Regions from separate parts of the Halalkalibacter sp. AB-rgal2 genome, predicted to be linked through region 1. Evidence: predicted binding sites of a transcription regulator. Region 1 holds the regulator's gene; the other holds the start of a gene.
What was found. Region 1 encodes NrdR, which represses ribonucleotide reductase genes. Its sites were predicted from a motif close to AACACNATATATNGTGTT; they were not measured.
Positions count from the first base shown of each region.

Region 1 (16,690 bases):
ACGAATGAACAGGACAAGCTTTATCGTGAGCTTGAAATGCCTCTTTCAATTGTTATAGGTCATATGGAGAAGCATGGTGTAAAAGTTGATCAAGACATGTTGAATAAGATGGGCGAAGATTTAGAAGAGCGGTTAGCTGAGCTTGAGAAAACCATTCACTCCTTAGCTGGCGAGTCATTTAATATTAATTCTCCGAAGCAATTAGGAGAGATATTATTTGTGAAGCTTGGATTACCTCCTGTAAAGAAGACGAAAACAGGTTACTCAACCTCAGCAGATGTTCTTGAAAAATTGGCTGTTGAACATGAAATTGCAGAGTATATTGTGCATTATCGTCAGTTAGGAAAATTGAAGTCAACCTATATTGAAGGATTATCTAAGGTTGTTAAAAAGGATACGAGTAAAATTCATACGAGGTACAATCAAGCATTAACGCAAACAGGTCGCTTAAGCTCCACTGACCCTAATTTGCAAAATATACCGATCCGTTTGGAGGAAGGAAGAAAAATCCGTAAAGCCTTCGTACCGGCGACAAAGGGCTGGAAAATGGTTGCTGCGGACTATTCACAAATTGAATTACGAGTCCTGGCACATATTGCTGGGGATGAAAAATTAATCGAAGCATTTAATAAAAATATGGATATTCATACGATAACAGCGATGGATGTTTTTCATGTGAAAGAAGAAGATGTTACATCACAAATGCGAAGAAGTGCCAAAGCGGTCAATTTCGGGATTGTATATGGAATAAGTGATTATGGATTATCACAAAACTTGAATATTACCCGTAAAGAAGCTGCGGAGTTTATTGAGCGTTATTTCAATAGTTATCCGAAGGTAAAGGAATATATGGATCGAACAGTGGCAGATGCTCGTAAAAAAGGATTCGTATCGACATTACTCCAGCGAAGACGATATTTACCAGACTTAACAAGTCGAAATTTTAATAAGAGAAGCTTTGCTGAACGTACGGCAATGAACACACCTATTCAAGGGACTGCCGCCGACATTATCAAAAAAGCGATGGTGCAGATGTCAGAGGAAATGGAAAAGCGTCAAGTGAAAAGTCGAATGCTCCTACAAGTTCATGATGAATTAATATTTGAGGTACCGGAAGATGAGCTTGATCGGATGATGGAGATAATCCCTGAAGTAATGGAGCAAGCTGTATCTCTTGATGTACCTTTGAAAGTGGATATTTCGTATGGTGATACGTGGTACGATGCAAAGTAAGGAGAGAAGAGAATGCCAGAATTACCAGAGGTCGAAACGGTTCGACGTACGCTAAAACAACTTGTGCTAAACAAAACAATCTCACATGTAACCGTTCATTGGGGGAATATTATTAAAAAGCCTGCTGACCCTGAGCGATTTGGACAAGTATTAATCGGTCAATCCGTGCGAGACATTCATCGTCGCGGTAAATTTCTTATATTTCAATTAGACGAATTAAGTTTAGTCTCTCATTTAAGGATGGAAGGGCGCTATGGTCTATTTGAACAACACGATCAGCTTCAACCACATACGCATGTTTTGTTTACATTTACAGATGGGACGGAGCTGCGGTATCAAGATGTACGTAAATTTGGGACGATGCATATTTTCCAAAAGGGTAAGGAAGAGGAGGAGCTTCCCCTGTCGCAACTAGGTGTTGAACCGTTTTCGAAGGAATTTACAATTGAGTTAATGCAGACTGTGTTCGAACGAACGAACCGAGCGGTGAAAGCTGTATTATTGGATCAAAAGCTTGTCGTTGGACTTGGAAATATTTATGTGGATGAAGCTCTGTTCCGTGCTAAGCTTTTACCGACTCGCTTGGCATCGTCGATTCAAGGGCAAGAGCTACAATTGTTACACAAGGCGATTGTTGAAACGCTGAAGGAAGCTGTTGAATTAGGTGGGAGTTCGATTAAGTCATATGTCAATGGACAAGGTGAGATGGGCATGTTCCAGCAACAGCTTGCTGTGTATGGTCGAAAAGATGAGCCCTGCGTCTCGTGTGGAACAGTCATTTCAAAAAAGGTTGTTGCCGGTAGAGGTACTCATTACTGTGTAAACTGTCAAAAATAATCGTACATTGGATGAGTCCTTTCCATATACTATCGTAACGTTGTATGGAAGGGGCATGTAATATGATAGGTGTACTTTCACTAGTAACCATTGCTTTTGCAGTAAGTCTCGACAGTTTTGGTGTCGGATTAACATATGGCCTTCGTAATATGAAATTGCCTTGGCGGTCATTATTATTCATAGCAGGCTGCTCGGGGACGTCTATTCTTATAGCGATGTTGTTTGGAAGTTGGCTCCTCTCATATTTACCAGCAACTATCGCTGAAGCAATAGGAGGTGTTATTCTCCTTTTTATTGGAGGATGGGCGATCTACCAAGCGTATAAACCAGCAGAAACAAAAGAAAAAACAAAAGAAGAGGAATGGGTATTTAAGTTTGAAATTAAGATGTTAGGAATTGTTATTCAAATATTACGAAAGCCTATGGTTGCTGATATTGATAATTCTGGCACGATTACGGGAAGAGAAGCGATGCTACTAGGAATCGCTTTGTCACTTGATGCTTTTGGAGCGGGAATTGGAGCGTCATTAATAGGGTTTTCACCTGTTTGGATGGCAATTAGTGTAGCATTCATGAGTGCACTCTTTGTAACGCTAGGAATGAAGAGTGGACGGTTCTTTTCGGGATCATTACTTATCAAGCGGTTTGCCTTTATTCCAGGTGCGCTTTTGATGATGATTGGTGTATTTAGCTTTACGTAAAAGGGGTAACGTTATGTTTATTGGTTTAACGGGTGGAATTGCTAGTGGGAAGTCGACCGTCAGTAAGATGATGCAGGAATTGGGTCTTCCAATTATAGATGCTGACTTGATCGCGCGTGAAGTCGTTGAGCCGAATTCGATTGGATTGAGCTTAATTGTTGAAAAATTTGGCGAGGTCGTTTTAGCTGAGAATGGTACGTTAAATCGTGCTCAGCTTGGTCAGATCATTTTTGCTAATCCAACGAAGAGAACTCAGCTTAATGTTCTGATTCACCCACTTATTAGAGAGCGAATGAATGAAAGAAAAGAACAGCTACTAGCAGAGGGGAAATCGACGATAGTGTACGATATCCCGTTATTATATGAAAGTGAGCTATTTCACTTAGTTGATAAAGTATTGCTTGTATATGTTGACCAAGATACACAGCTAAAGAGATTAATGAAACGAAATCAGCTAAGTGAACGAGAAGCGTTGGAAAGAATTCAATCACAAATGTCTCTTGAGCAAAAAAAAGACCGTGCAGATGCGATTATTGATAATACAAGTACATTAGCTGAGACAAATGATCAGCTTATTTCCATTTTACAAAATTGGTATGTTCCTTTGAATGAAAGAAGATAACAGATTTGTAAGATCCCTCTAATTCGAAGGTGGATTGAGATCATGATTATCGTAAAAAATATAGTTGCAATCATAAACTAAACAAAGTATACTGATTTTCGTGAACTTCAATTACAGCAAATTAGGAGTGATTTTTTGCATACTGGGTTAGGACCTCTTTGGACTAACTTTCCCCCGTGTAACAAAGCATTCCTACATGCTTGAGAAGGCATGATCTTTTTTGTAAAGGGGGATTCAACTGATGGACACTATGGGTCGTCATGTCATTGCGGAGCTTTGGGGCTGTGATGAACATAAGTTGAATAATATGAGTTTTATTGAGCAAGTTTTTGTAGATGCTGCATTAAAGGCAGGGGCTGAGGTTCGTGAAGTTGCCTTTCATAAGTTTGCGCCTCATGGTGTAAGTGGGGTTGTGATTATTTCTGAGTCGCATTTAACAATCCATAGCTTTCCGGAACATGGTTATGCAAGTATTGATGTATATACGTGTGGAGATCTTGATCCGACTGTTGCATCTAATTTCATTGCTGATTCCTTACAAGCATCAACAAGTGAAGTGATTGAGGTTCCAAGAGGAATGGGCCCTGTTAAAATTGAAAAGTCAATGATTAAGTCACTATAAGTGAAAGGGCTATGAGCTTCTCTGTTATGATACTGGGATTCTTATAGCCCTTTTGAAATATAAGAAGCTAGTAGCTCTGTTAATCACTTTTCATCTCAATGAAAACAATTGATAGCACATTTGGAAGCATCCTACGTTTCGTAACATATCCATAAAAAAATATGTGCGAAAACGGTTCAAAAGAGGATACGCGATTTTCTTACAGTTTGAATCGTTTCTATGGTATGATAGAAGTAATAGAATAGGTGGAAAGGTGAAGATAAGATGGGAGCATTAAGTAGTATAAAACGATTTTTTAGTATCCGTACAGAAACGACGGAAGGTAATGAACTGAAGGAATTACAAACAAGGTATTATAAGACGACAAAAGATAAAGCCATGCAAACGATTGAGAACGTTTTAATTCAGTCAGGATGGGAAATTGCGAGATCTGAAGAAGAACGTGGGGAAATTGTCGCCAATATGAAAAAGGGCAAGCGAAAAATGCTCGTGCTAACGATTATTACGGTCAAACCATTTAAGACAGCAGTAGATTTATCATGTTCAACGGATACCGTCTTACCGACTGATTTTGGTCATAGCCGTAAAGTGGTCGTTGATGTTTATAATAAGATTGACCGAGAGCTTACTTATATAGGTTCGAGCTTAGGAAATGAACTGTTGTAATGACTTGTCAGGCGCTATTGATATGAGATATGATAGGATCAATGTTATGATAGTAGTGGAGATGATTTCATGATATGCCCAGCCTGTCAATACAATGGAACACGAGTATTAGATTCACGGCCTAGTCATGAAGGTCGTTCGATTAGACGTAGACGAGAATGTGAGAAATGCCATCATCGATTCACAACATTTGAAATGGTTGAAGAGGTGCCATTGATTGTCGTGAAGAAGGATGGGACACGTCAAGAATTTAATCGTGAAAAGCTGTTAAGAGGTTTAATTAGAGCTTGTGAGAAGCGCCCTGTTGCATTAGAGACGCTCGAAGATATTGTCAATAGTGCGGAACGTGAGCTACGTAATTTAGGGAAGAGCGAAGTTCACAGTCAAGATGTTGGGGAGCTTATAATGGAACGTCTAGCAGATGTCGATGATGTAGCCTATGTCCGCTTTGCATCTGTCTATCGGCAATTTAAAGATATTAATGTATTTATTAAGGAATTGACAGAATTAATGAATAAGAGTGATTGAGTAGGAGCTTAAAGCAATTCATGCTGCAAGCTCTTTTTACTCTTTTAAGAGGTTGTTCGAAAAGGGCTGTTTTCCCCTTTTTGAATGACCTCGATGTAATTGCCATCATTTTTGGTGCTTTTTGAACATGCTCTTTTAGAGATAAATCAAAATAGCTGTAGATGGGAGAAAGGGAGGTCCTGAGGATGACATGGCATTGGAAGAAGCTAGTACCGGTCGATCGATATTCTGTGCGTATTGAACAATACATTACAGAGGAAGACAAACAGACGATAACATTATTGTACCAACCACTTATAGGTGCCATTGCCAATAGTTTATATGTGACGTTACTCTCTCATTTAGAGAAAGAACAATACTGGAGTAAGGAATATACTCATCGTCAACTGATGATCGTTCTTGGAACCTCTCTTGAAATTATTTATGAGGAGAGAAAGAAGTTAGAAGCAGTTGGATTATTAAAGACACATAAAGCGACAGACGACAATGGCGGTACATACATTTATGACATACAGCCACCTATGACGCCTAAACATTTTTTTGAAAATGATGTATTGAGTGTGTACTTATTTAATCGGCTAGGTAAAACGCATTATCGTCAGTTAAGAGATCGTTTTGTTATTGAAACGTTACATTCACAGCAATTTCAAGATGTGACCTACGCTTTTGATGAAGTTTTTACGTCGATTCATCACTCTGAGATGGTCTCTAGTTTGAAGTCAGAGGATGGTAATGACCTCAAAAAGAAAGAAGGTCAAGAGGTCATTACGAAGGAAGAACATAATGACTTTAAAATGAATGGTGAGGATTTTGATTTTGAGCTATTAGAAAAAAGCTTAACGTCAACAATTAATGCAGATCAAATATTAACGTTTGATGTTAGGCAAGCGATTGTTCGACTTGCCTTTGTCTACCGCATCGAACCGTTAGAAATGAGTAGTATTTTATTACAAGCATTATTACATGATGACTATGTCGATATAGATGAATTACGAAAAAAAACTCAAGAATGGTATAAGGTAGAGCATGGTACGGAGCCACCTGGCTTGGCATTAAGAACACAGCCAATGAATAAGCGAACAATGAATAATCGCCAAGCGCTAACGGAGGAAGAGCGTACGATCCAATTTTACGAAAATACATCTCCGCTCTCATTGCTTGAAATCCGTTCAGGTGGAGCGAAGGTACCATTAGCTGATGTGAAAATTATTGAATCGTTAATGCTCGATCATAAGTTACATCCGGGTGTTGTCAACGTCTTGCTCGATTTTATATTATGGAGTCAGGATATGAAGCTTTCGAAGGCACTAGTTGATAAAATAGGAGGGCATTGGTCAAGAAAAAAGGTACAAACTGTAAAAGAAGCGATGACGATTGCTTTAAAAGAGCAAGAAAAAACGAAAAAGCAATCTAATAGTCAATCAACTTCTATAAAACGTGCACATGGCCAAAGAAAAACGAACAGTCGCCGAGATCAATTGCCTAAATGGTTATTGGAAGAGCAAGAAAAGCAGAAAAATGACGCGAATGATCAATCATTGAAACCGAAAGCAGAACGGGTACAAAAGCAAGAGAAGAGCTTTGCTGAATTATTAGCAGAGCGTAATAAACGAAAGGAATAGGGGGGAAACCGATGGAATCGATTCAAAAATCCCTTAAACAATGGACTGAGAATAAGCAGCTTCAAGATCGATTAAAAGAGGCTAGAAATACATTAGTAAAAGATCCGATTGTTCGTCAAGCTTTAGAGGCGCAGGAAGCTACTATTACAGAAGATATGATTGAACGAGCGCTCGTGAATTTATATGAATACAAAAAGGAACGTTATCATTGCGGAGAATGCCCAGGGCTAACAGCCTGTCCCAATATGATGAAGGGCTATCAGCCTAAGCTAACTGTCGTTCGTCAAACAATTGAGCTGTCCTACCATCCATGTGAGAAGAAGGTGGCAGCAGAACAAGACCGTAAGCAGCGTGAGATGATTAAGTCGTTTTACGTTCCCAAAGAAATTCTTTCAGCGACTTTTGATACGCTAGAGCATGAACCTAGCCGTGAAGAAGCAAGTCGTTTAGCGCTATCCTTTTCGCTAGAGGCTAATCCTGGGGAAGATGGTCATGGCTTATATTTCTATGGTAAATTTGGTGTCGGTAAGACGTATTTAATGGGTGCTGTTGCCAATGAATTGAAGGACCGCGGTGTTTCTTCATTTCTTGTTTATACCCCTGATTTTTTTCGGGAAATGAAGCAATCGATTGGTGATGGAACGTTTCAAGAGAAAATAGATATCGTTAAAAAAGCTCCCATATTAATCTTAGATGATATTGGTGCAGAAACGATTTCTGCTTGGGTACGAGATGATGTGCTTGGTGTTATTTTGCAATATCGAATGCTAGAAAAGCTCCCTACTTTATTTACGTCTAATTATGATTATGACGAATTAGAACGTCATTTATCCTATTCAGATAAGGGTGGAATTGAAGAATTGAAAGCAAAGAGGATTATGGAGCGAGTTAAGCACTTCACCTCATTTGTAAAGGTGGAAGGGGCGAATCGACGCAAACGTTCATAATGGAAGTTATTCCATTGACGAACTTCTTTTCTTTCCGTTTATGCTTAACTATGATACGATGAAATCATATATTGCTAGAGTACGGAGGTTACGTCATGAGCATAGATGAAATTTTAGAAAGAGCGGTCAATGGAGAGCGTATATCGATGGAGGATGCGGTTGCTTTATATGAAAGTGATGAAGTAGAAAAGATCGGAGAAGCAGCTAATCAGGTTATGTTAAAGTGGCATCCTGATCCCATTACCACATTTGTCATCGGACGTAATGTAAATTATACGAATTTCTGTGATACGTATTGTCGTTTTTGTGCGTTTTATCGTGCACCAGGACATAAAGAAGGCTATGTATTAAGTAATGAAGAGATCTTTAAGAAGATAGAGGAAACACTAGAAGTTGGTGGCACGGAGATTTTAATGCAAGGTGGAACAAACCCTGACTTGCCTCTTAGCTATTATACGAATTTGCTTAAGGAGATAAAGGAGCGCTACAACATATGGATGCATTCCTTTTCACCTGCTGAAGTTTGGAAAATTGCAGAGGTTTCAGATATGTCTGTTGAAGCTGTGTTGCGTGAATTGCATGAAGCTGGCTTAGACAGTATGCCTGGTGGAGGTGCTGAGATTCTTACAGAGGAGACTCGCTTACGTGTTAGTCGTTTGAAGGTTACTTGGGAACAATGGATTGAAGCGATGAAAGCGACAAAACGGGTTGGAATGCATGGAACAGCGACAATGGTCATAGGGTTTGGAGAATCTTTTGAAGAAAGAGCTCTCCATTTACAACGTGTTCGGGATGCCCAAGATGAAACGGAATGCTTTACAGCTTTCATTTCATGGCTATTACAGCCAGAGAATACGGGAATGCATAAGACAAAGAAGCTAGCACCTAGAGATTATTTGAAAAATGTGGCGATTTCACGGCTGTTTTTAGATAACATCGCTAATTTTCAATCATCGTGGGTAACAATGGGTCCAGAAATTGGTAAATTGTCGTTGCAGTATGGATGTAATGACTTCGGTAGCACGATGATGGAAGAAAACGTTGTATCAGCAGCAGGAGCCACACATAAAGTAAATACAAATTTAACGTTACAATTAATTCGTGAAGCTGGTAAGATTCCAGCCCAACGAGATACAGGATACAATATTTTAAAAGTGTATCATGAAGACGAGACCGCCGATAAGGATTTTGTGATGCAAAATTAATTAGTGGAGCAAAAAGAAGGGGCTGGGACAAAACCCTCCTCTGAATGGAAAAAGCCGATGAAATTTTACGATATGTAAAATTTCATCGGCTTTACTTATTTTTACTCTATAAATAAGTGGCAGTCACAGGTTCGTTCCATTGCGCCCCAGCCACTCGCTTTCCGCGGGGAGGTGCCGAGCCTCCTCGGCTTTGCCTGTGGGGTCTCGCCCTTACCTCTATTTCCCGCAGGAGTCGAGTGACTTCCGCTCCATTTCACTATGAGAATAACCCACCGTTCAGAGCCACTATCTTTATAAAAAAAGTTTGTTTTTACAATAAAATAAGGACAACTTCTGATAAAATTAAGTTACCACACCAAATCCAATCAGAAGGAAGTGTCCTTATGTTTAAAAATTATAACATGAATCAGTTAGTTTTGCCTTTAGATTTAGAAGTGAGATTACAATGAAACGATACTGCTTTTTCATGTATACCATTTGGTTGAAAGTATCCCTAATGAGGCGTTGGAACTATTTCTGCGAAATGAGGGCTGTCCTGCCTATCATCCACGTATGATGCTTAAATTTATTTTATGTGCGTACACGCAATCGGTCTTTTCGGGGGCGAAAGATTGAAGCCTTATTAACAGACAGTATTCGTATGATGTTTAGCGCAAGCATTTCCGACTATGACCAAAAGATAGAAGCCACATCAGATGTGGCAGAACGTATAGTGTTAAGAAGTGAGAGAAAATACCCGAAGCAAAAAACGCAAAATCGATGTGGAACCAGTTTTTGGATATTTGAAGGCTAATTTGGGTTTCACTCGATTTTCTGTAAGAGGAAAATCGAAGGTGGAAAACGAAATGGGCTTCGCGTTAATGGCAGTGAATTTAAGAAAATTCACTGCCAACTCACCTTTTTCACTATTAGAAACTAGTTTTGTTCCAGCCTCTTTTACGTTATTTCGTCTATTTATTAGGTTCCATGTCAGAAGAATTCGTAGGTGAAGACAAACTCCAAAGATGGATCATATTTACGAATAAGATGGCCTATTAGCTTTTCAATCCAGACCATCTCCATTTGTATCCGCTTATCTTCTATTTTTTTTGACATCATGACCGAGCCATCAAAGTCTAGTTTTCATTCTAGGATAGAGAAAAACCTATAGCTGTTCTCAATTTGCTTAATATAAGGGACGGATGAAGAATAAGTAGATTCCGATTTCTCCACTAAAAAAAAAGCGGTCGGGATGGGAGGGCCGACTCCTGCAGGAGGAGAGGGAAGAGGAAATCCACCGGCGTAGCCGGTTAGTTCCACGCCCTCCCTGCGGAAAGCGTGCCCCCCATCCCGGTAGCGGATTCGAAGCGACGTAACATAGCTATGCTCTCTAATTATAAATAAGCCTTTTTCAGTACTTCTCTTTTACTCTTTTCGTGTATAGGCAAAAATTCAAGCGCCAAATGAGAATTTTCTTATCATGTTCCCTCTTACTCCTTCATACGATGGGAGTAGAGCCTGTCTGAAAGCTATTGTAAGGGGGAATAAGTGTTGATTGCTATTCATTTTGAAGAAGAGGAAGATTGTAAAGCACTGTATGATCAGTTTGAATATTATTTTCAAAAGTTCTCAATGATTGGATTAGGAGGTTCGATCAGGATCGATGATACTTACTCCCTACTCATTGAGTACAAGCAAAAGGAAGTCGATTTCTATGAAGCGTTTCATCCGTTTATTGTTTCAATTTTAACAGATTATGTTATTGACTCTCAGGAGGAAGAGTGGCTGCTTGATATCATTGAAACGATGTTCTATTTTCAAGATGAGGAAGAGAAGCGTCAAATTGTTAGTATTGCCAATGCAATTTTAGAAGGGGATCGTAAGGATTTGCCTAGAGTAAACGATTTAGTGAATAGGCGTTCGCTCATTTATGAAGCTTTTGCTACTCATTTAGAGGAAGAGACGGATTTTTATTATGAGCCGTTTCTCACGTTTCGACTTAGAGAGTATGGAGAATGTTTAATTGATTGTATTGAATTAGCGATTGATGAATACATGCTTGAGCAAGAGTATCAGAATATGATAGAGGGATTCCGACATTACGTACAGGATCATAAAGCGAAAATGGATATTGTATATCTCATTCATAATGAATCCTTCACATTTTTGGATGAACAATTTCGTAAGCTGACTCGTGATGAATTATTGTTTTATTTGAATGATGACATCGTATTTGAACAAGAGATTGAAATAGAAGAAATGGTCATTAGCCCACTTGTAAGTATGCTACCAAAGACGGTTCATATCTTTTCTGATGATCCAGATCATGGCGTAATTATGTCGATTCAATCGATTTTTCAAGAACGATTACATGTCTATCCTCTTAAAGTGTATGAAAAAGAATGGCGTTAATTTTGAAATAGACTTGATTTTCTTATTTGTGCTCCCTATAATACTACATAATAGAAATTCTAGATAATGAAAAGTCATGATGAGGATATGAGATCTACATGAATGTTTACAGAGAGAGAAGCGTTTGCTGAAAGCTTCTTAGCAGGATTTAGATTCTTACCACCTCTGAACTACTTAGGGAAACACAAGATTTGTGGAGTATCGAACGTCGGTAACACAACCGTTATTGTGCAGAGCCACTACGATAAGCGTAGTGGGAAGTAAGGGTGGAACCACGAAACCACACTCGTCCCTTTTTTGGAGGGATGGGTGTTTTTTTATGCTGAAATCGATGTCCTAAAAAAGGTGGGCGAAATGATATTGAACGGTAAAGGAGTAGAACATTATGGATCAAATAAAAATGACATTTCCAGACGGAGCTGTTAAGGAATTTTCAAGTGGTACGACGACAGAAGAAATTGCGGTATCCATTAGTCCAGGACTAAAAAAGAAGGCGCTCGCTGGGAAAGTGAATGGTGAGTTACTTGATTTACGTACACCTATTACAGAAGATGGTGAGATCGCCATTATTACACCTGATTCAGATGAAGCATTAGAAATCGTTCGACATAGTACAGCTCACGTGATGGCTCAAGCGGTTAAGCGTTTATATAGAGATGTGAAGCTTGGAGTCGGACCAGTGATCGAGGGCGGGTTTTATTATGATATTGATTCACCAGAATCGTTAACACCAGAAGATTTACCAAAGATTGAAAAAGAAATGAAGAAAATAGTATCAGAAAATTTAGAAGTGAAGCGGATTGAAGTTACTCGTGAAGAAGCGATTCAGCGCTATCAAGATATCGGAGATGAGTACAAGCTTGAATTAATCGAAGCGATTCCTGAAGGAGAAATGCTCACGATTTATGAGCAAGGAGAATTCTTTGATCTATGCCGAGGCGTGCATATCCCTTCTACGAATAAAATCAAAGAATTTAAGCTGCTTAGTCTTGCAGGAGCTTATTGGCGTGGAGACAGTAACAATAAGATGCTTCAACGAATATATGGTACAGCTTTCTTCTCAAAAGAAGCGTTAAAGGAGCACTTACGTTTATTGGAAGAAGCGAAGGAACGTGATCATCGTAAGCTAGGAAAAGAGCTTGGTATCTTTGCCCTTTCGCAAAAAGTGGGACAAGGCTTACCGCTCTGGTTACCTAAAGGAGCCACTGTCCGTCGTATAATTGAACGTTACATTGTTGATAAAGAGGAGAGTCTCGGTTATCAACATGTGTATACACCTATTTTAGGAAGCTCAGAGCTTTATAAGACGTCTGGACATTGGGATCATTACCAGGATGATATGTTTCCAGTCATGGAGCGTGACAATGAAGAGTTTGTTCTTCGCCCGATGAATTGCCCACACCATATGATGGTCTACAAACAGGATATGAGAAGCTATCGTCAATTGCCTTTACGGATTGCTGAGCTTGGTATGATGCATCGCTATGAGATGTCAGGCGCAGTCTCTGGCTTGCAGCGTGTTCGTGGAATGACGTTAAATGATGCCCATATTTTCTGTCGACCTGATCAAATAAAAGAGGAATTTATCCGAGTCGTTCATTTAATTCGTGAAGTATATAAAGACTTTGGTCTAAGCAATTATTCCTTCCGTCTATCTTATCGTGATCCTGAAGATAAGGAAAAGTATTTTGATGATGATGCGATGTGGGAAAAGGCTCAAACGATGTTGAAAGAGGCGATGGATGAGCTTGGGGATGTTGACTATTATGAAGCAGAAGGAGAAGCTGCTTTCTACGGTCCAAAGCTTGATGTACAAGTACGTACAGCGCTAGGAAAAGATGAGACGTTATCGACTGTTCAATTAGACTTCCTACTACCAGAACGCTTCGATTTAACGTATGTGGGTGAGGATGGCAAACAGCACCGCCCAGTCGTTGTGCATCGTGGAGTTGTTTCAACGATGGAACGCTTTGTGGCTTTCTTGTTAGAAGAGTACAAAGGAGCCTTTCCAACTTGGTTAGCACCTGTACAAGTACAAGTCATTCCGGTGTCGCTTGATGTGCATATGGATTATGCAAAGAGCGTACAAGAGAAGCTACAATCTGCAGGAATTCGTGTTGAAATTGATGTGCGCGATGAGAAGTTAGGTTATAAAATACGTGAAGCGCAAATGCAAAAGATCCCATACATGCTCGTACTTGGTGATAAAGAAATGGAAGCTTTGGAAGTGAATGTACGTAAGTATGGTCAAAAGGATTCAACATCCCAATCATTGGATGCTTTCGTTAATGATTTGTCAAAAGAAGTAAAAAAATAAACGGTTGATTTTCTATTACTGAACATGTACACTAATATAGTCGTTTACTAAAAGCATTGACACCTACACGATTGTATGGTAAGGTATATCAGTGATCAATTGAATCATTACGAACTAGGCAAGAAGAAGCGCCCGCTTCTCACCTGATCGACAAATGGTTGGCAGGTATGAACGTTTCATGTTAGATGGACAAAGTGGGGGCGTAGTATGCCCTCACTTTTTTATTTTGCATGAGAGCATGGGTAGATGATCGTTGCTTTGGTTTGTCAAAATCCTTTGGAGGTGGCTCGTTATTAGTAAGGACAATATGTTGGTCAATGAAGGGATTCGTGCACGTGAGGTTCGTCTTATTGGAGCGAATGGTGATCAAATAGGTGTGAAGGCGAAGCAAGAAGCGCTTGAAATGGCGCAAAATGTTAATCTTGACCTTGTTTGTGTCGCGCCTAATGCAAAACCACCAGTGTGTCGAATCATGGATTACGGAAAGTTCCGTTATGAACAACAAAAGAAAGATAAGGAAACACGTAAAAAGCAAAAGGTCATTAATGTGAAAGAGGTTCGCTTGAGCCCAACAATTGAAGATAATGACTTTAATACGAAGCTTCGTAATGCTCGTAAATTTCTTCAAAAGGGAGATAAGGTAAAAGCAGCAATCCGTTTCCGTGGCCGTGCGATTACCCATTCTCAAATTGGACGTAAGGTTTTAGAACGTCTAGCAAAAGAATGTGAAGATATTGCTGTTATTGAATCGATGCCTAAGATGGAAGGCAGAAGTATGTTTCTAATGTTAGCTCCTAGAACGGAAACGAAGTAGGAGAGTAGAAACAAGATTAAAGGAGGACCTAAGTTATGCCAAAAATGAAAACTCACCGTGGCGCTGCTAAGCGTTTCAAGAAGACTGGATCTGGAAAGCTGAAGCGTTCACACGCATTTACTAGTCACTTATTCAAGAATAAATCACAAAAGCAAAAGCGTAAGCTTCGTAAAGCTGGAATGGTTCATTCTGGAGATTTCAAACGTATTCGTTCAATGTTAACGTACAAAAAATAACTGATCTGATTTGAGATAGAAAGAAGGAGGGAACGTCGATGCCAAGAGTAAAAGGCGGTTATGTCGCTCGTCGTCGTCGTAAGAAGGTTTTAAAGTTAGCTAAAGGATATTTCGGTTCAAAACATACATTATTTAAGTCAGCACAAGGTCAAGTCATGAAGTCATTGCTTTATGCATACCGTGATCGCCGTCAAAAGAAACGTGATTTCCGTAAGCTTTGGATCACTCGTATTAATGCAGCTGCACGTATGAATGGTCTTTCTTACAGCCGTTTTATGCATGGTTTGAAGCTTGCTGAAATCAATGTGAACCGTAAGATCCTAGCCGATCTTGCAGTGAATGATGAACAAGCTTTTGCTCAGCTAGCTGATAAAGCTAAGCAAAGCTTAAATGGCTAATAAAAGCAAATGAATGAGCTTTTAAATGGTGTCTTGAAAGGTTGAAATATAGCCTTTTAAGATACCATTTTTTTATAGAGGATGGGATATAACGAAAGTGTTTAGTATTGAACGTAGCGATGTATATGCAATGAGTTTGTTCAGATTTTCATTCATTAAAACACTTTTATCCCAAGCTCTATTCATGATTTGAGCGGAGGGGATGAATGAATGATAGCTCTATTACTGTATATCACATTCTGGACAGTATTCTCGTATGCTGTGATGAAGGCAGATAAAAAACGTGCTCAAACAGGGGAAAGACGGATATCTGAGAGAACGTTATTTACATTTGCATGGTTAGGAGGCAGTCTCGGAGTCTGGCTTGGGATGAAGAACTTTCGGCATAAGACGAAAAAACGCCGTTTTTTTGTAGGATTACCGCTTATTATGATCATCCAAGTCATCGCAATCTTCATCATTTTCCTGTCCATTGAAGCATAGAATAGAGCGGAGGCGAGTAAGATGGAAGAATTTTTAGAAAGATCGCTACAAATGATAGAGCAATCAGGTTTGTTAGCACCGATTGTCTTTATTCTTCTGCACGTGTTTCGCCAAATGTTCTTCGTTCCAGTTTTACTCGTATGCTTATTAGGTGGGTATTTATTTGGGACGTTCTATGGGTCGATTTATTCGATTGTCGGCTTAACGTTAGTCAGTATTTTATTTTATGGGGTGATTGGATTATTCCCGTCGTTTCGTCAAAGGTTAAATCGCTTGCAAGAGAAGGTATTGAAGGGGAAGCACCAGCTTAATTTAGCTCAGTTGATGGTATTGAGAATTATGCCATTTGTACATTTTCACATCATTTCGTTTTATTTAATTAAGACGACGTCATCGTTTAGGCAGTATACGGAAAGGTCTTTTCTTGCAAGTATGCCACCTGCCATCGTTTATACAGCATTTGGTGATATGATTCATGAATTACCTTTAGCCGGAACGGTTGTGTTTGTCATATTTTTAATACTGATAATGCTTGTATTACGCAAGAAAGAAACGACCATTTCATGGGATACTTTTTTTCAGAAGCGATAGCATGAACACCTTAGGAGAAGCCTTTGGTGTTTTTGACCTTTCCTAGCCTCACATGTGATGTGACCTTCTATACTGAATGATTCCGCTCCTTTCTTAGCAAGACGGAATCGCAGCAAGCTATTTCAAAAATTCCTTTATCGGACTTTTCCATTCTAATTTGGCACTTGGATACCGTAAGTAAATGTCTTCAGCAATGAACTGAAAGTCTTCTTTCTTTAAACCTGCGAGCTTTTCTGGCTGCTTTACCCAAACATAGATGGTGATAATATCAAATGCTTCATCTGTTGTGCCTAAATATTTCTCTCCTTCAAACATGACGCCTTTATATGTGATAAAGAAATTCTTTCGAACATCTTTTTCATCATCATAAAAGTAATAGTGTTTTTTTTCATGTGCTTGTTCAAGCTTGCGACGGGGGTGAAATAAATATTTAACGGCGGTATAAGCTAAAATAATGAGAGCTGCAAGGATCAAGAA
Region 1 covers NZ_JBGUAV010000010.1:90,687-107,376, forward strand. Annotated here, with positions in the region: gene polA (DNA polymerase I) at 1-1,233, shown strand, start outside; gene mutM (DNA-formamidopyrimidine glycosylase) at 1,246-2,070, shown strand; gene ytaF (sporulation membrane protein YtaF) at 2,133-2,771, shown strand; gene coaE (dephospho-CoA kinase) at 2,785-3,393, shown strand; gene speD (adenosylmethionine decarboxylase) at 3,635-4,015, shown strand; gene ACERJO_RS10380 (DUF1499 domain-containing protein) at 4,280-4,681, shown strand; gene nrdR (transcriptional regulator NrdR) at 4,751-5,209, shown strand; gene ACERJO_RS10390 (replication initiation and membrane attachment family protein) at 5,395-6,831, shown strand; gene dnaI (primosomal protein DnaI) at 6,843-7,778, shown strand; gene mqnC (cyclic dehypoxanthinyl futalosine synthase) at 7,874-8,983, shown strand; partial or broken gene ACERJO_RS10405 (transposase) at 9,367-9,638, shown strand; gene ACERJO_RS10410 (transposase) at 9,706-9,972, shown strand; gene ytxC (putative sporulation protein YtxC) at 10,514-11,374, shown strand; gene thrS (threonine--tRNA ligase) at 11,757-13,691, shown strand; ribosomal protein L20 leader region at 13,806-13,920, shown strand; gene infC (translation initiation factor IF-3) at 13,999-14,505, shown strand; gene rpmI (50S ribosomal protein L35) at 14,541-14,741, shown strand; gene rplT (50S ribosomal protein L20) at 14,780-15,139, shown strand; gene ACERJO_RS10440 (DUF1294 domain-containing protein) at 15,350-15,622, shown strand; gene ACERJO_RS10445 (TVP38/TMEM64 family protein) at 15,644-16,213, shown strand; gene ACERJO_RS10450 (sigma-w pathway protein ysdB) at 16,331-16,690, opposite strand, start outside.

Region 2 (16,690 bases), on a different contig from region 1:
ACCTGTTTGCGGTGGTCCAATTAGTATCGTATTACACCAGCTTCCTTGATAAAGCTTGGATAGTAGTGGTTCAGCTGATCCAATTGCTTGCCGGGCAACTCGAATATTAAAGGAACTAATATCACGCAATGTTTTCACTGAACCTTTTTCTAAAATGACTTTACCAGCTAGTCCAACACGATGACCTCCTGCTATTGTGATAAACCCTCGACGTAGTTCTTCTTCAAAAGCATAAATCGAGTATTGGCTAAGCTGATTCATAACGAATTTCGCATCATCTGCTGAGACAACATATACTTTATCTTGTTGGCGTGGATAATAGGGAAGACCTGCTGATATGACTTCAAGAGGCTTGTTCATGCGTAAGCGTATTTCTTCTATTGTTGAGAAAACCGTTCGATCCATTTGCTTCAATAATTGTCTAACGGAATGGGGTAGGACTGAACTAATTTCTTGGATCATCGTCTTCTCCTCCTTTATTATTTTGCTAAACCAATCAAAATGAGCGTAACTCCCGAAGCAATGAAAGCAATCTTTATAAATGAGAGTTGATCTTTCATTCCAATTAAACCGATACTGATCGAAACAATTAGAATGGTTGGTCCAATAATGGCAAGAGCTGCATTAACCGCTATTGCCTTTTCTACACTGTTCAAGCGCAACATAAGAGCGGCAGCTGCTAATTCAATCAGCCCTGAGACAAGACGTAATCCAACCATTATTAACAGTGCAACTTCAATTGAAAAGAACCACGTTTTCACCACTTCACCCCTCACACTCACTTTGTACAACCTATGAGCTAAATCATAAATTCAGAACCTAAGAAAAAGGGATTTATCAAAAGGTCTTTTTTACCTTTTGATAAACCCCTAAAAACGATAAGAAAAAAACGCACAGCGCTTTTCTTCCAAGATTAAATATATCGAATTTCATCAATTCTTATAAAAAAAGAGTTTCAAAAGGGTTTAGAACACCTTTTGAAACTCTTCTATCACAACTACGCACGTGAAACATATGCACTGCTACGTGTATCAATAATGAGAACATCACCTTGGTTGACAAAGAAAGGAACTTGGACGGTTAAGCCCGTTTCAACAGTTGCAGGCTTCGTTCCTCCTGACGCGGTGTCCCCTTTAATACCTGGTTCTGTTTCTGTCACTTCTAATTCAACCGTATTAGGAACCTCTACGCCTAACGTCTCACCTTCATAGCTTATAATTTGAACTTCCATGTTTTCCTTTAGGAATTGAAGCTCGTGCTCAATCTGCTCTGTTGCCAGCTCAATTTGATCATACGTTTCGTTATCCATAAACGCATGCATGTCACCATTCGCATATAAATATTGCATACGACGATTTTCAATATGTGCCTTCGATACTTTCTCTCCTGCACGAAAAGTCTTCTCTTGAACCGATCCAGTACGTAAATTACGTAGCTTTGAACGAACAAATGCCGCCCCTTTTCCCGGTTTGACATGTTGGAATTCCATCACTTGCCAAATTCCACCATCCACTTCAATCGTTAAACCTGTTTTAAAATCATTAACTGAAATCATTCTTTATTCCTCCATATTCCGAGCTTTGACATGACATCACGTTATCTACTATACCACAGCTTGGAAAAACTTTCTCTGTCATTTTATTTACTTACCGACATAAATGAGTTCTTTCGTTGAATGAGTAAATGAACGATTTCCGTCTGCTGTAATTAACGTATCATCCTCAATTCGCGTTCCACCTACACCAGCTATATAGATCCCAGGCTCAACGGTCACAATCATTCCTGGCTTTAAAACTGTTTTCGACATTTTTGATAAGCGTGGTCCTTCATGTACTTCCATCCCAAGACCATGACCTGTTGAATGTCCAAAGTAAGCGCCATACCCTTTTTCCTCAATGTAATCACGTGTTAGGGCATCAGCCTCTTTACCAGTCAATCCTGGCTTAATACCTTCCATTCCTTTTAATTGTGCTTGCAATACCGTATTATAAATTTCTTTTAATTGATCATTAATCGATCCTACAGCAACAGTACGTGTCATATCAGAGCAATAACCATTTAACAATGCCCCAAAATCGAGAGTCACGAGCTCTCCTAATTCTATTACTTTCTCACTTGCCACCCCATGAGGCAATGCTGAACGATAACCTGAAGCAACAATCATATCAAATGATGAGCTCGTCGCCCCCTCTTTACGCATAAAGAACTCTAATTCATTCGCTACCTCGACTTCTTTTAAACCTGGACGAATGTAAGAAATGATATGTTCAAAGGCTGCATCAGCAATATTCGCTGCTACTTGTACTCTTTGAATTTCAGTTGCATCTTTCGTTAAGCGAAGCTCTTCTACAAGTCCACTAACTGGTACAAGCGTTGCATCAACGAGTGCTTGATGATATAGCTGGTAGTATTCATATGTAATATGTGATTGCTCAAATCCAAGCTTCTTCACCTTATATTTCTGACATTGTTTTGCCACTTCAGCAAATATTGGACCAGTATGTTCAACAATCTCAAACCCTTTTGCCTGCTCCTTCGCCTGTTCCACATAACGAAAATCAGTTATAAAGATTGCTTCCTTATTTGTAATAAGAGCAACACCTGCTGTTCCTGTGAAGTTGGCCATGTATCGCCGATTATACGAGCTTGTAATGAGGAGCGCCTCAATGTCATGCTCGCTAAATTGTTCACGTAACGCTTCAAGTCTACTCATTCGACCTCTCCTTCCAACAATGCTAATAACGCTAGCTCATACCCTTTAAATCCTAGACCAACGATTTGCCCTTTCGCTACAGCTGCTGTTACGGAGTGCTGACGAAAGGATTCTCTTGCATGAACATTTGAAATGTGCACTTCCATCACAGGAACAGACACACTCGCAATTGCATCACGAATCGCATAACTATAATGTGTATAGGCACCTGGATTTATAATCATACTTATGTTCTTATCACCAGCTTCATGAATCCAATCAATGATTTGCCCTTCACTATTCGATTGAAAGCAATGAACCTCACATGAATGCTGCTTCCCCTTCATTTCAATAAACTCTTCTAAGTCTGCTAACGTTTTATGCCCGTATACATCTGGCTCTCGTAAGCCTAAACGATTTAAATTCGGGCCATTAATGACATAAATACGCTTCAAAAGGTCTCTCTCCCCTCATACAATCATTTCTTATCATTGTACCATATTTGAGTGAGGTCCTTCCTTATAATGGACATTGAAAAAATTTAAAAACAGAGGCCACTGAAAAAATACAAATCCACTTTTTCAGTGCTTGTTATTTTTGCCTTTCTTCTGCATACTGAAAAGAAATTGAATAGCCTATAAATGTTCCATATAAGACGTATAGGCATATAGATGTAATAATCGTATTAAAATCAAGGTTTTGAACAGACTTCAATCCTGGAAAAATCGGATTTAACAAAAAGAAAACAATCACCCATAATACTAGCCCGTATACAACCCCTGCCCACATACTATTAACCTTTTGTAAGAGCAGCTTGTATAAAAAAGCAATCCCAATCGACAATACTGATATCAAACCAATTCCAACTAATTGGCCGATATATGTATCTTTCCACTCACCTAAAACAAAAGGCATTAGTGCTAAAGCTGGGCCTACACGAATAAACTTAAAATAAAAAGCAAAATAACCAACTAATGACCAAATCAACCCACCAAAAAAGCCAATTACAGCGACTTTTGCTGCAAATGACATCTGTTGTTCCATTGTTTGTTTCTCCATATTCAACACCTCCACAAATAGTATGTCCCATTAATGAGTAGTCCCATTCGAAATGATTAAAGTTCCATCATAACGGGTATAGTGTGAAAGGAAGTCCTAGTTGAAAAATAGAGGGAATTCGATGTAAGATGTAGAATACAGATTATAAAATAATAGGCTTGGACACATCGTAGATACGTTTATTAACGTTTGGAGGTGGATTAAATGAATTCCATAATGAAGTTTATTTTGCCGATCATTATCGGACTTTCTATTGTTGGACTGGTCATCTCACTTTTTAACCCTCTTGCTTTATTAAGACAGCTGCTTTGGGTTATTGTAATCGCTGGACTTATCTTCTTCATCTATCGATTGGTCATGTCTAGACGTTATGGAACACCACTATTCCCATCACGTTCCGGCCCAACTAGAGCCCAAATTCGCAAGGCAAAGAAAACAAGCCAGCATCACAACAAACAACATCCATCTAAACGACAAGCAAATGTTCAACCAATCCGGTCAAAAAAGAAACCGGAACCACTGATTCGCAAAAAAAGACCGGATCATAATTTTAAAGTCATAGAAGGTAAGAAAAACAAGAAAAAAAATCGCGCTTTATTTTAAATAAATAAAACGCGGCAGCTCCAATTTTAGCTAATGTCGTGTTGACCTACAACCATTTAAGAATGTCTGAAAGTAGAACACTTTCAGACATTTTTATAATGAACAAAACCATTGCTTGTCAAATTTCAATTTCTTCCCTTTATCACCCATTCATTTATGTGTCCCTCATCTTAGTAAGCCCAACTCCGTAAAAACTGCTCTGTTTCAGCTCTCCCTAAATGAACTAATTCTTTTTTTTGCCCATCTGTTAGTTCAAAATCTGTTGCTTTTACATCTATAACCGGAATAAAAACAACATTTTTAGCATGCTGATCATCAATATAACGGAGGTCATGCGCATTACTCATCGTTTCAAACAATGCACGATACATATCAATTGCATTATTCATCTTATTTTTCGGTAATTGATTAATTTCAGGTGTGAGCTGAAAACCTATGACTGGCTTACGGTACTTTTTAATTTTGCCATTGCGAAATAAAAACATTGGAAAGTTACTTAATATCCCACCATCAACAACATAAGACGGCTTCCTACTACTACCACGACTATATATTTTCACCGGTTCAAAGAAAAACGGAATGCTGCAACTCATTCGAACTGCTCTTGCAACCGAAAATTTTTCTGCTATGACACCATATTGCTTTAGATCATCTGGCAAGACTACCAATCGACCGCGTGTTAAATCAGATGCAATCAATTTCAATGATCCATTAGGTAAGTCTGCAAACGTCCTAACACCTTTTTTAGCTAACGCCTCTTTTAACCACTTTTCTAATGCATCACCACGATAGAGGCCAAATTTAAAATACAGATGAATCCATTTCGCTATTGGAAACGGAAGTAAAGACATTCTTTCGTCTTTGAAGGTTTCTACATCTAATTCATCTAGCAAAGAATATAATTCTTCACTTGTATATCCTGATTTAATTAGGGCTGCTACTAATGAGCCGGCACTTGTACCCGCAACATGATCAAACTCAAACCCCTTTTCCTCCATTACTTGCACGGCTCCAATGAACGAAAAGGCTTTAACGCCTCCACCAGCAAAAACACCATCTACCTTCATCTTCACATCGCCTCCTATTAAAGACTATGTCAGATTTCTGATAAATGGTGCTCTTTTCGTATAGAAAATTCATATTCTTATTGGTTTTGTCGTTGAATTTCTTTTAGTTGGTCTAATCGCTTTTTATCTTCCTCAAAAAATTGCACTAAATCACCAATTCGATCAATCGCATCCCAACTTAGATGGTGCTCAATACCTTCGACATCTTGATAAATAAACTCATCATCGACACCGATAATTCTTAAAAAATTTTCCAATAGTTCATGACGATACACGAGACGCTTCCCGACTTTTTTCCCTTTGTTCGTCAAGACTAGCCCTCGATAACGTTCATAAATTAAATAGTCATTTTTGTCTAGTTTCTGAACCATTTTTGTTACTGATGAAGGGTGAACCTCTAATGCCTCTGCAATATCAGATACTCGTGCATATCCTTTATCTTCTATTAAAATATATATTCTCTCTAAATAATCTTCCATACTAGGTGTTGGCATTGTGTCCCCTCCAATTTTCTTCATGCAATGTTCACACCGTTAGCACGTGCATCATAGTCGTTATCATGCAACTCAAATGAACTGTTTATTGTGTCTCATCATTGCGTTATTACATAAAAGTATACCTCTCTTATTTTACACAATTAAGTGAACAAGGACAATGCAAAGGAGGGAATTAAGTAAAATACTCTACTTTCGCTTTCGGAAAAAATCGCTGGACAAATGATTCAAGTGTTTCTTTTAACGCACTAGCATCTTCGTTCTTGTATACATACTTACCTCGTCCGTACCTACCCCATTTATATTTACGTTCCTCTTCATTCATCTCCAATTTTGTTTTAGGATAACGTTTTTTAATCACATTTTTAGCCGTTTTCGTAAATCGATGCTGTATGAGCTCAAACGTCAAATCCTTTGTAGCATAAGGTGGCAAAATCGCTTCAAGTCGTTCAAACAAATCTAAATAGCCTTCCTTCCACTGCTCATGCAAAATTAGAGGAGCCACAATAAAACCTAACGGATAATCTGCTTTTGCGACCTTTCCAGCTGCTTCAATACGCTCTAAAAAGGAAGACGTACCCGGTTCAAATTTTTTAATCACATGATCAGAATTCACACTAAACCGAAAGCGTGTTTTCCCATTATGATTAGCATCTAATAAGTGATCAACATGGTGATACTTAGTTACAAAACGAAGCAAGCCATGATCCGTTTGACCAATATGTTCAATCGTTTTCTTTAACGTATGCGTTAAATGATCAATACCTACGATGTCTGATGTGCACGCTGCTTCAAAACGCGTTATCTCTGGTGCTCGTTCTTTAATATATTGGTCAGCTGCATCAAAAATTTCATCAACATTTACATACGTACGAATATATGGTTTACTGCCTAGAGTCGTTTGTAAATAGCAATAATGACAATGTCCCATACAGCCGGTGGCTAGTGGAATCGCATATTCAGCTGACGGCTTAGATGTATCAAACTTCAACGTTTTTCGAATTCCTATGACTAACGTTGATTTAGCATTACGGTATTGTTGAAGCTCATTATTACCTGGAATGTTCCGGACTTGATTATGTGAAGTCGTTTCACGTATTTCAACACCTTGCTTTTCAAACTTTTCTTTGAGTTGTCTTCCGAGTGGGTAGTCAAGTGCTTGAGGTTCAATATAAACAAGCTGTGGCTGAAATGGTTTCATTGTTGGAACCTACACCTTTCCTTTTTAATCATAGTGTAGACGTGCACTCACCTTTCAACCGTATTAAATAATGGTAAAGCAAAGTCCAGCATTGAATAAATGTGCAACAAACAAAAAAATCATATGATGAGAATTCTCACTCACCATATGATTAATGTAGCTTTTGAAATTAAGTTTGATCATTTTCTACCTATGTTTCAACAATCAGCCCGTTTGTTGAGTAGATAAGCATCCTACAAATCTATGCCGGGCGCTTCAATTACTAATAGATTTCCTTTGCATCTGCAGGTAATTTACTTACATGTTGCAGATATTCCATCATGTTCTTATCGTCACTAGCTGGATAAGTGTACGAAAGAGATTCTGCTACATCTCTTGCTAACGCCCGAAACAATTCACAGGTAATAAATACAGAGTCCCAAATATTTTCGTAACTGCCATCAGAATATGTTGCTTGATACATGTCCCAGTATGATTCGGGAAGAAACTTTTTGAAGTACTTTCCCATCTTCCCAGTTGATACTTGAAAATCATATTCAATTCCAATCCACCAATTGACCATCTCATCCAAAGATTCTCTTGTCGTATATTTAAACATTAACTTTGCATATGGCAACTCATCACGCCATATGCCTTTCGCAACGTTTTGTAAGCACCACCAAAAATTATTTGTACAACTATCGAATTGGCCTTCGGTTGGCTGTTTCACATGATAGTCTATATCCGAGGGAGAGGGGATTGATGGTAAAAAATTATCTTTATCTACTAACGGAATCGTAAGTTTATCTTTTCCATACTCTTCAAGCATTGTTTCTTTTGTTTGAAGTGTTAGGTCAATCCGGTTGCCATCCGTAAATAACATTAAATATGCATATCTACGTTCGAAATTCATATTTAATCCAATACCTCGATCAAGCTTATCTGGTTCTTGAACCATCAGCAAATCTCCAAATATATTTATCCAATTCTCATCCTCTATGAAGATAGAAGTTTCTGTTACCACATAAACGATATCGTAATCCTGAAAGATATCGTTTGGAACATTCGGATTAGTTCTCGAACCGTTCATATATACTGCCCGAATACGTTCATCTTCCGTAGCAGTATTTATTATTAAGTCCATCATTTCTTGTTCATTTCTCATTCAATATCCCTCCGTATGTCATAATGAATTTTTTTATAGAAAGTTGGTTCACAATGGAGGGGCTCGTGAATGATGTAAGCCTAATCTGTTATATGGAAGTTATAATTTATTGAATCTTTTTTTCATTCTAATTTCCCTTTCTTATTTAGAGATCTCTCTTATTATTTCAACATATGCACACCAATTCCCTCTTTAAGTATCACCTAAAGGTCATTTAACTCCGACTTTTTTACTGAAACCATAATCGTTTAAAGACATAAGTCGCCTTCTTTTAGTTTTTGATAAAGATTATCCAATTCTTCTTCCCCATCATTCCCGTGTTTACCTATTAGATAAACGATGATATAATAAAATTGACCTGTTAGGTAAGTAAAAAATCACAGAGGTGGTTATCATGCAATTAAAAATCTTGAATCTAGAACCTAAAAGGAGGGACGACATTTTAAATGCTGCACTAAAGGAATTTTCTATGAAGGGATTTGAGGATGCCTCGACAAATATTATTGCAAAAGAGGCTAGTATTTCAAAAGGGCTACTGTTCCACTATATAAATAGTAAAAAGGATCTTTTTCTATTCCTTTATGATTACTGCACTGACAAGATTAATAAAAAATATATTGATGTAATGAACTTTAATGAAAAAGATATTTTTGAAAGGCTTCGACAATCATATATACTCCAGATTGAGTTACTACAACAGTATCCTTGGATATTTGACTTTATTAAAATGACTAACATGACGAATTCCGATGAAATCAATAAAAAGCTAGAAGAAAGAGAGAATGAAAAGCTATCACGATGCCATAAGGAAATGTTTGAAATTGTTGATGAAACTAAATTCAGAGAAGGACTGAACCTTGAAAGATGCAAACAGCTTATTTTTTGGGCGAATGTTGGTTTTACAAATCAGATACTGGAAGATATTCGCAACTCAGAAATGACTGAATTAGATTATGACAAAGTGCTTACAGATCTAGATGGTTATCTTAATGAACTCAAGGAAATCTTTTATAAATGAATGTATCCCTGCTACTCAACTACTAATCGGGAAAGGAGTAACTATGTGTTCCCATAAAATAAGAACTTAAACTTTCTCTATGTTAGCCAATTAATGGTAACAGGCTCTTTTGAATTAGCATTCTACGGATACATGAAAATTAGAACTAATAGGGGGTTTCCAATGATCATTCATACAAAAAAGCAGCAAGTTGATAAGCCTGGTTCTTTAGACAGTGAACCACCAATGGGAAGCTGTTACAATGTTGAAGGACGTCGTGTGTTACTTGATCGTTTGGGGTCTGGAAGTCCAACAGTCGTATTCATACCAGCTGCTGGGATGATCGGACTTGATTACCTAAATATTCATCAGAAAATTAGTCAGTGTGCGACGTCCGTGATCTATGATCGATCAGGGACAGGCTGGAGCGATTACGTTAAGCTTCCTCGAAGTGCCCTTGAGGTTACCGATGAATTGCGGAATGTATTGAACACTGCTGGTGTTCCGGCCCCCTATCTGTTCGTTGGTCACTCGTTAGGTGGGATTTACGCACAGCAGTATGCACAACGATTTCCAGATGAGGTAGCCGGGATGATTTTGTTGGAACCGCCTCACGAGGACTTTCTCACGAATACACCAAAATTTAAAAAGCGTTACCTTCTCCAGCAGTGTTTTACTATCCTTCGGGCACTTTTAACTTACAAGAAATCCTTTCGTATTTTGTTTAATCAAATGTTTGCATCTTGGCCTGATGAAATCCGTGAATCACTAATTGACTATCATCTCAAAACGCTCTCAAAAACGTTGACAGAAAGAAAAAACTTAAACAGTGAACTCTATGAAGAGATACATAAAGGAGGAAACTTGCCGGATATCCCATTGATTGTATTTACAGCGATGGGAATTGACCCATTTATGACTCCGATCACGAGTGAATCATTTCTGCGTGATACACTTGATCCATTCAACAATATTAAACATACTGTTTACACAAAATTAGCAAATTCTGTTCCGCGTGGAGAACATCGTATCCTTAACAATGCTGGACATACCACGATTCATACTGACTGTCCAGATGAGCTGGTCGAAGCGATCAGGCATTTAATTAATACACATGAAGAAGGTACATCTGAATAGAGAATTATGATGGATCATCTAGGTCTTAAAATTGATCTAAATGGCGGAATAGAGGGATGATATGGCTCGTCAATCATTAATTCAAAAATTTGATAAGCAAGCAAAGAAATATAATAAAAGACGAAAAAATAATCATGGTTATAAGTTTCGTCAACAAATTTTTCAGGAAGCTGAAGGAAAAGTATTAGAAGTTTCAATTGGTTCTGGACTTAATTTCCCCTTCTATAATAGAAATATTCAATTGACAGGAATCGACTTTAGCCATGAAATGCTAAAAACAGCACGAAATGCTGCAAAAAATTATCCTTTTAAAACAACATTTATACAACACGATGTTGAATCTGTTGAGCTAAGCACAAACAGCTTTGATACTATCATATCATCTGCAAGTTTATGTGCTTATCAAGACCCTATACATGTTCTAAATAACTTTCAAAAGTGGTGTAAGCCAGAAGGGAAAATTCTTATGTTAGAGCATGGAATTTGCACAAGCAAAACTGTCGGATGGTTGCAAAAACTCTTGAATCCACTAATGCTCAAGCTTACAGGGTGTCACCAGGACAGAAACATTACTGACATCGTTAAAAAATCTAATTTAAAAATCACTCGGGAAGAACGTCACTTGGGAGGTTATTTATATCTGATATGGGCTAAACCATAAGCATTACATTCTATTTAAAATTTTTGGCTATTCTTTTAATTGATAAGCGCAACGATTGGGGAAACTAAATGTAAAAGAAATCCATACCAAGATTGCGCTTAGTATCTTCCAACCTCCAATTTTCTGAAAAAAACAAAAAACAACCACTTTAGTAAAGAATACGAAAGAGGTTGTTTTTATCAGACTTTGTTTCGAATTAGCAAACTTTAATTCAAAACTACAATTAACGACTTATTCTTAACCTACAAGCCACACTTCAATTGAGCACCGCAGCTTGTACACGTATTACAACCACCGATATCCTCAACCTGTCCTTCACGACAAACAGGACATGTATTACCTACTTCAGACCCATATGTGACATTCGTTGAACGAACTTCACTTATCGTGTTTACTAGTACGACTTTATTTTCTCTTTTTTCTTCTGCTTCTTCGGTTACATCATCAAATGTATTTTCCTCAGCCTTTAACGAAAGAACTTGTGTATCACGGCTACCATCGACATAAACCGTTCCACCTTTTGCCCCTCCACTATATAAGCGCTCATAAACACCTTGAACTTGCTCGACTGAATAACCACGAGGTGCGTTCACAGTTTTCGATAAGGAGCTATCTACCCAACGCTGAATGATACATTGGACATCTGCATGTGCTTCAGGTGATAATTCCATCGTCGAGACGAACCAATCAGGTAGCTTATTCGGATCCGCTTCAGGGTTAGCGCGTAAATATTCTTCAACAATCTCAGCCTTCACTTCGATAAATTTCCCAAGTCGTCCACTACGGAAATAGGAGAAAGAGAAATACGGTTCAAGTCCCGTTGACACTCCAACCATCGTACCTGTACTTCCTGTAGGGGCAACTGTTAATAAGTGTGAGTTTCGAATGCCATGCTCTACTACACCTTGGCGAATATCCTCAGGCATTTCCTTCATGTATCCAGTTTCAATAAATGCTTGTCGAAGCTGCTTCGTTTCCTCATCCGTTTCTCCAACTAAGAATGGGAAGCTTCCTTTTTCTTTTGCTAGCTCAATACTTGTACGATAAGCCGTCGTCGCAATCGTTTCAAAGATTTGATCAACTAGCTCATTCCCTTCTTGTGATCCATATACAGTTTCACAATAAATAAGAAGATCATGAAGCCCCATTACACCAAGACCAACACGACGTTCGCCTTTCGCTTGCTTCGTGTTCTCCTCTAAAAAATAAGGTGTCGCATCAATGACGTTATCCTGCATCCGAACACCAACTTGTACCGTTTCTTTCAGCTTTGTAAAATCAACTATTTTCGTCTCTCTATTGGCCATTTCAGCTAAGTTAATCGCAGCTAAATTACAAACAGAAAACGGAGCTAAAGGCTGCTCACCGCACGGATTCGTTGCTACGACCTTTTGGCCATATGCCTTCGCATTTGTTTTATCGTTGGCATTATCAATGAAGAAGATACCAGGTTCAGCACTATACGTTGCACAAATATTAATTAGCTTCCAAAGCTCCTTGGCGCGAATGACACGATATGTACGCACACCATAACCAAGCGCTTCCCACTCTCTTACATCTCCAATATCATGCCACTTCTCATTATAGTCCGCCATTTCAGCTTCTGAATAATTTTCCACATCAGGGAACCTCAAAGCATACTCTTCATCGTTCTCAACAGCTGACATAAATTCTTTCGTTAAACAAATCGAAATATTAGCCCCTGTTAAAAACTCAGAATTATTAACACTATATGTCCCACCTGTATGGAGTTTTTCTTCCGCTTCTTTAATCACCTTTGGATCAAAGCCACCTTGTCCATCAATCGCTTTGTAATTAACAATACCTTGATACATCGCTTCTTCTACTTCCGATAAAGGAGTGAACTTCAGTTTATCCTTAACTAGCTTTTGAATAAACAGATCTTCAGAGTTCTCAAGTAAGAAACGTAGAATACGTGGGTTTTGCATTTTAGAAATAATAAATTCCATAATGTCTGGGTGCCAGTCAGATAGCATAATCATTTGTGCTCCACGGCGAGAGCCACCTTGCTCGACTAAATGAGTTAATTTCGCAATATCGTCTAACCAAGATACAGATCCTGATGATTTCCCATTCACACCACGAGCTAACGTGTTACGAGGGCGTAATGTTGAACCATTTGTTCCAACACCACCACCACGACTCATTATTTCCATCACTTGCTTACGATGCTCAGAAATCCCTTCACGAGAATCCTTCACATACGGCATCACATAACAATTGAAATATGTGACATCTGTTTCAGCACCAGCACCGTACAACACACGTCCAGCAGGGATAAAATTAAGATCAACAAGCTGCTCGTAGAAACGATCAAATGACTGTTGCTGCTTCTCTTCTGTCACCTCAACAGAAGCTAAGCCTGTCGCATTACGCTTAGCAATTTGCTCATAATAAATTTCAAGTGGCTTTTCAACTGTATCAAGTGAGCGATATACGATACCTGATTCCGCTTCTTCTCCTTCTAATACACCACGAAACTCTTCATCAACTAACACCTTTGCTTGATTATTCACACGGTCTAACTCAAGGATAAAGCCATATCCTCTAGCAGGAAATTTCGGATCATCTTTTATCGTTAAGACAACAAAGTCCCCATCTTTTAATGTCTTTTTTTCTGTATCCTTAAATGTATATCGATCGAGCATAACGAGACGAGAAACACCCTTCTTCGTCATCGTCATATCTTCCGTAATCGGATGTACTTGCGGGAACAACTCAATATCCTCATTTAAGCGCTCAATATTAAGACGCATTACATTCGACATTGTCATAGCCATTCGCTTTTCCTCTCCTTCACATTCTAAAAAATAGATTCCAATTTTTATTCTTCGGTTAGCTTACCACATGTTACCTACTTTTATCAATATATTGTGTTCATAAATCTAACTTATACACCATATATAGTTACAAGGATCATTTTTAAAATTATTTGTCAACTTCAAAATTGCTAATTAGAAAGAGAACAAGGAAGATTTCAAGTAATTACTAAAGAAATTTGACGAAATTCGCCCCGATTTATTTGTTGCAAGATTTCAAATTTGCGCAACTCCAGTCCTATCACTCTCTTCATTCATCATCATTTTTAAATTGACAAAAAAAATTTTTTTTGTTCTCATTAAATGAAGATCACTAGTAATCTATTTCTAACCAATTTATCATTTTTATGGAGGTGTCCAATGGAGTATATAGCATTCAATCAGACCATGATAAAAAAAGAAGAACTGAGTATCCCTTTTGACGATCGGGGTTATTACTTTGGAGATGGTATTTATGAAGTTATTCGATTGTATAATGGAAAACCATTTGCCCTTGACGATCACTTGACACGATTAATAGAAAGTGCCGAAAAGCTTGATTTACCTACTCAGCAACGTGACTCAATTAAACAAACCATTTTAACACTTATTGAAAAAAACAAACCGATTGACGGCAGCATTTATATACAAATAACCCGTGGAAGTGAACCGCGAAATCACCTGTATTCTCGTGAAACCAAACCTACTGTTCTAGGTTTCATTCAGCCTCTTCCATCTAAAACTAAATCTGAGGCGAGGGTTTGGTTAGAGCCCGACATTCGCTGGTTACGTTGTGACATTAAATCAATAAATTTATTAGGAAATGTACTAGCAAAACGTAAAGCTGCAGACCACGGTTGTGATGAGGCGATTCTCCATCGCGACACGGTTTTAACAGAGGGGTCTTCTTCAAATGTTTTCTTAGTAAAAGATCAAGTGCTTTATACACACCCAGCTACAAACCTAATCCTAAATGGCATAACCCGTCAAATTATCATTCGCTTAGCAAAAGAACATGGATTAGACGTTATAGAAGAGCCATTCCCTTATGAAGTGTTAGAACATGCCGATGAAGCATTCCTTACTAGTACAATGGTAGAGGTCATGCCTATTACGGAAATAGAAGGAGAAATGAACGTAACGTTACCTATTGGCTCAATCACCAAGAAGTTACAAATGCTATTTAAAGAACAAGTACACTAAGAAAAACTGCGAAGCAGGAGGCCACTGAAAAAGTTTGGTTTTAACTTTTTCAGTGGCTTTGAAGTAATGTGCGTAGCCGTTGCCCGATTTTGAAAGCCTTGCAATGAGTGGGTTTCTCATAGCAAGGCGCGCAACGAGCGGAGCCATTACTCTTCCTTGAGTTACTAGAAAGGACTTTTTCAGTGACCTCCGAAGCAGTCTTTTCTTAGTTGCGTCGTGCGCAGTCGTTACTAATAGGGCTTGCGTTATCTGAAAATGCCCTTCTTGCACAGTAACGTGTCGTACGAACGAAGACGAGGCCCTCGAAGCGACTTACATTCATCTTGATTAAACTTCTTAGAATTTTCACTTTCTTATCCTTAAATAAATTAACGCGCGCATGAAGGAATTGTCAAACTTCCTGCGCACGTTCGTCAATTATTCACTTCCTATAATTCCACTCATCACGCTCGTAGCGGCTAGAAGCAATTTCTTGCACGACTGCTTCCTCCTCTTCTGTTAACGTATAAGGTTCAAGTTTAATATTTAATCCTTTTTCAAAGCCTCTTCTAAATGCCTCCTTTGCTTCATCTAACGTAATCGCTGTTTCCTTTAAGGCATTAATCGCAACAGCTTTATTTTTAAAATTCCGCTGCATCCGTTCGCGGACACGATCACTAGAATACAAAAAGAGATCGAACAGCTTGTCTTCATCGATATCCAATATGATGGAACCGTGCTGCAAGATGACGCCCTTTTGTCTCGTTTGGGCACTTCCCGCAACTTTACGTCCTTCGACGACAAGCTCATACCAAGATGGTGCATCAAAGCAAACAGCTGAGCGCGGGTTTTTTAACGCTTGTTTTTCCTCTTCTGTACGTGGAATAGCAAAATAAGCATCAAGTCCTACATGCTTAAATCCTTCTAATATCCCCGCAGAGATGATACGATATGCTTCTGTAACAGACTCTGGCATCTCTGGATGCTCTTCCGCTACAATGACGCTATACGTTAGCTCCTGATCGTGTAGAACTCCACGACCACCTGTTGGCCTTCTCACAAATCCTAAACCATATTCCTTCACTTTTGCTAGGTTGATCTCTTTTTCTACTTTTTGAAAATAACCAATCGACAACGTCGCAGGATTCCAGCCATAGAAGCGGATCGTCGGGGGGATGATTCCTTTACTATGCCACTCTAATAAAGCTTCATCTAATGCCATATTATATGCGGGGCTACGATAACCCGAATCAATAAATCTCCATGTTTCTGTCATGATACATCTCTTCTTTCCTTATTAAGCTGCTTCATATTCTATCAAAGCTTAAGGAAAATTGCTATGTACACAGCTTCATGTAACTGTCACATTTGACCAACCATCTAACATAAACGAACATTGCGTAATAGGACATAGGTCGATATAATATAAAAGAGTTTATATCTGCACGATTGAAAACTAGCAGGCAAAAGGAGTGTCATCTTTCAATGGATTTTATTTTATTCATTATTCTAGTTATTCTACTCGGTTTAACGATTTATTTCCGCTTTTTTCACACACCCAAATATTTAACACCACTTACGCAAGAAGATTTCATTAAAGGCTACAGAAAAGCTCAATTAATTGATGTCCGTGA
Region 2 covers NZ_JBGUAV010000011.1:51,392-68,081, reverse strand. Annotated here, with positions in the region: gene spoIIIAA (stage III sporulation protein AA) at 1-459, opposite strand, end outside; gene ACERJO_RS10960 (DUF2619 domain-containing protein) at 480-761, opposite strand; gene efp (elongation factor P) at 998-1,555, opposite strand; gene ACERJO_RS10950 (M24 family metallopeptidase) at 1,643-2,713, opposite strand; gene aroQ (type II 3-dehydroquinate dehydratase) at 2,710-3,147, opposite strand; gene ACERJO_RS10940 (YqhR family membrane protein) at 3,284-3,751, opposite strand; gene ACERJO_RS10935 (SA1362 family protein) at 3,956-4,354, shown strand; gene ACERJO_RS10930 (patatin-like phospholipase family protein) at 4,525-5,421, opposite strand; gene mntR (transcriptional regulator MntR) at 5,499-5,915, opposite strand; gene splB (spore photoproduct lyase) at 6,091-7,116, opposite strand; gene ACERJO_RS10915 (aminoglycoside 6-adenylyltransferase) at 7,379-8,260, opposite strand; gene ACERJO_RS10910 (TetR/AcrR family transcriptional regulator) at 8,655-9,278, shown strand; gene ACERJO_RS10905 (alpha/beta fold hydrolase) at 9,441-10,394, shown strand; gene ACERJO_RS10900 (class I SAM-dependent methyltransferase) at 10,456-11,055, shown strand; gene ACERJO_RS10895 (vitamin B12-dependent ribonucleotide reductase) at 11,298-13,856, opposite strand; gene dat (D-amino-acid transaminase) at 14,256-15,077, shown strand; gene ACERJO_RS10885 (lipoate--protein ligase family protein) at 15,499-16,335, opposite strand; gene ACERJO_RS10880 (rhodanese-like domain-containing protein) at 16,542-16,690, shown strand, end outside.
Region 2: the regulator NrdR is predicted to act here: its motif matches at 13,970-13,987, upstream of ACERJO_RS10895 (vitamin B12-dependent ribonucleotide reductase).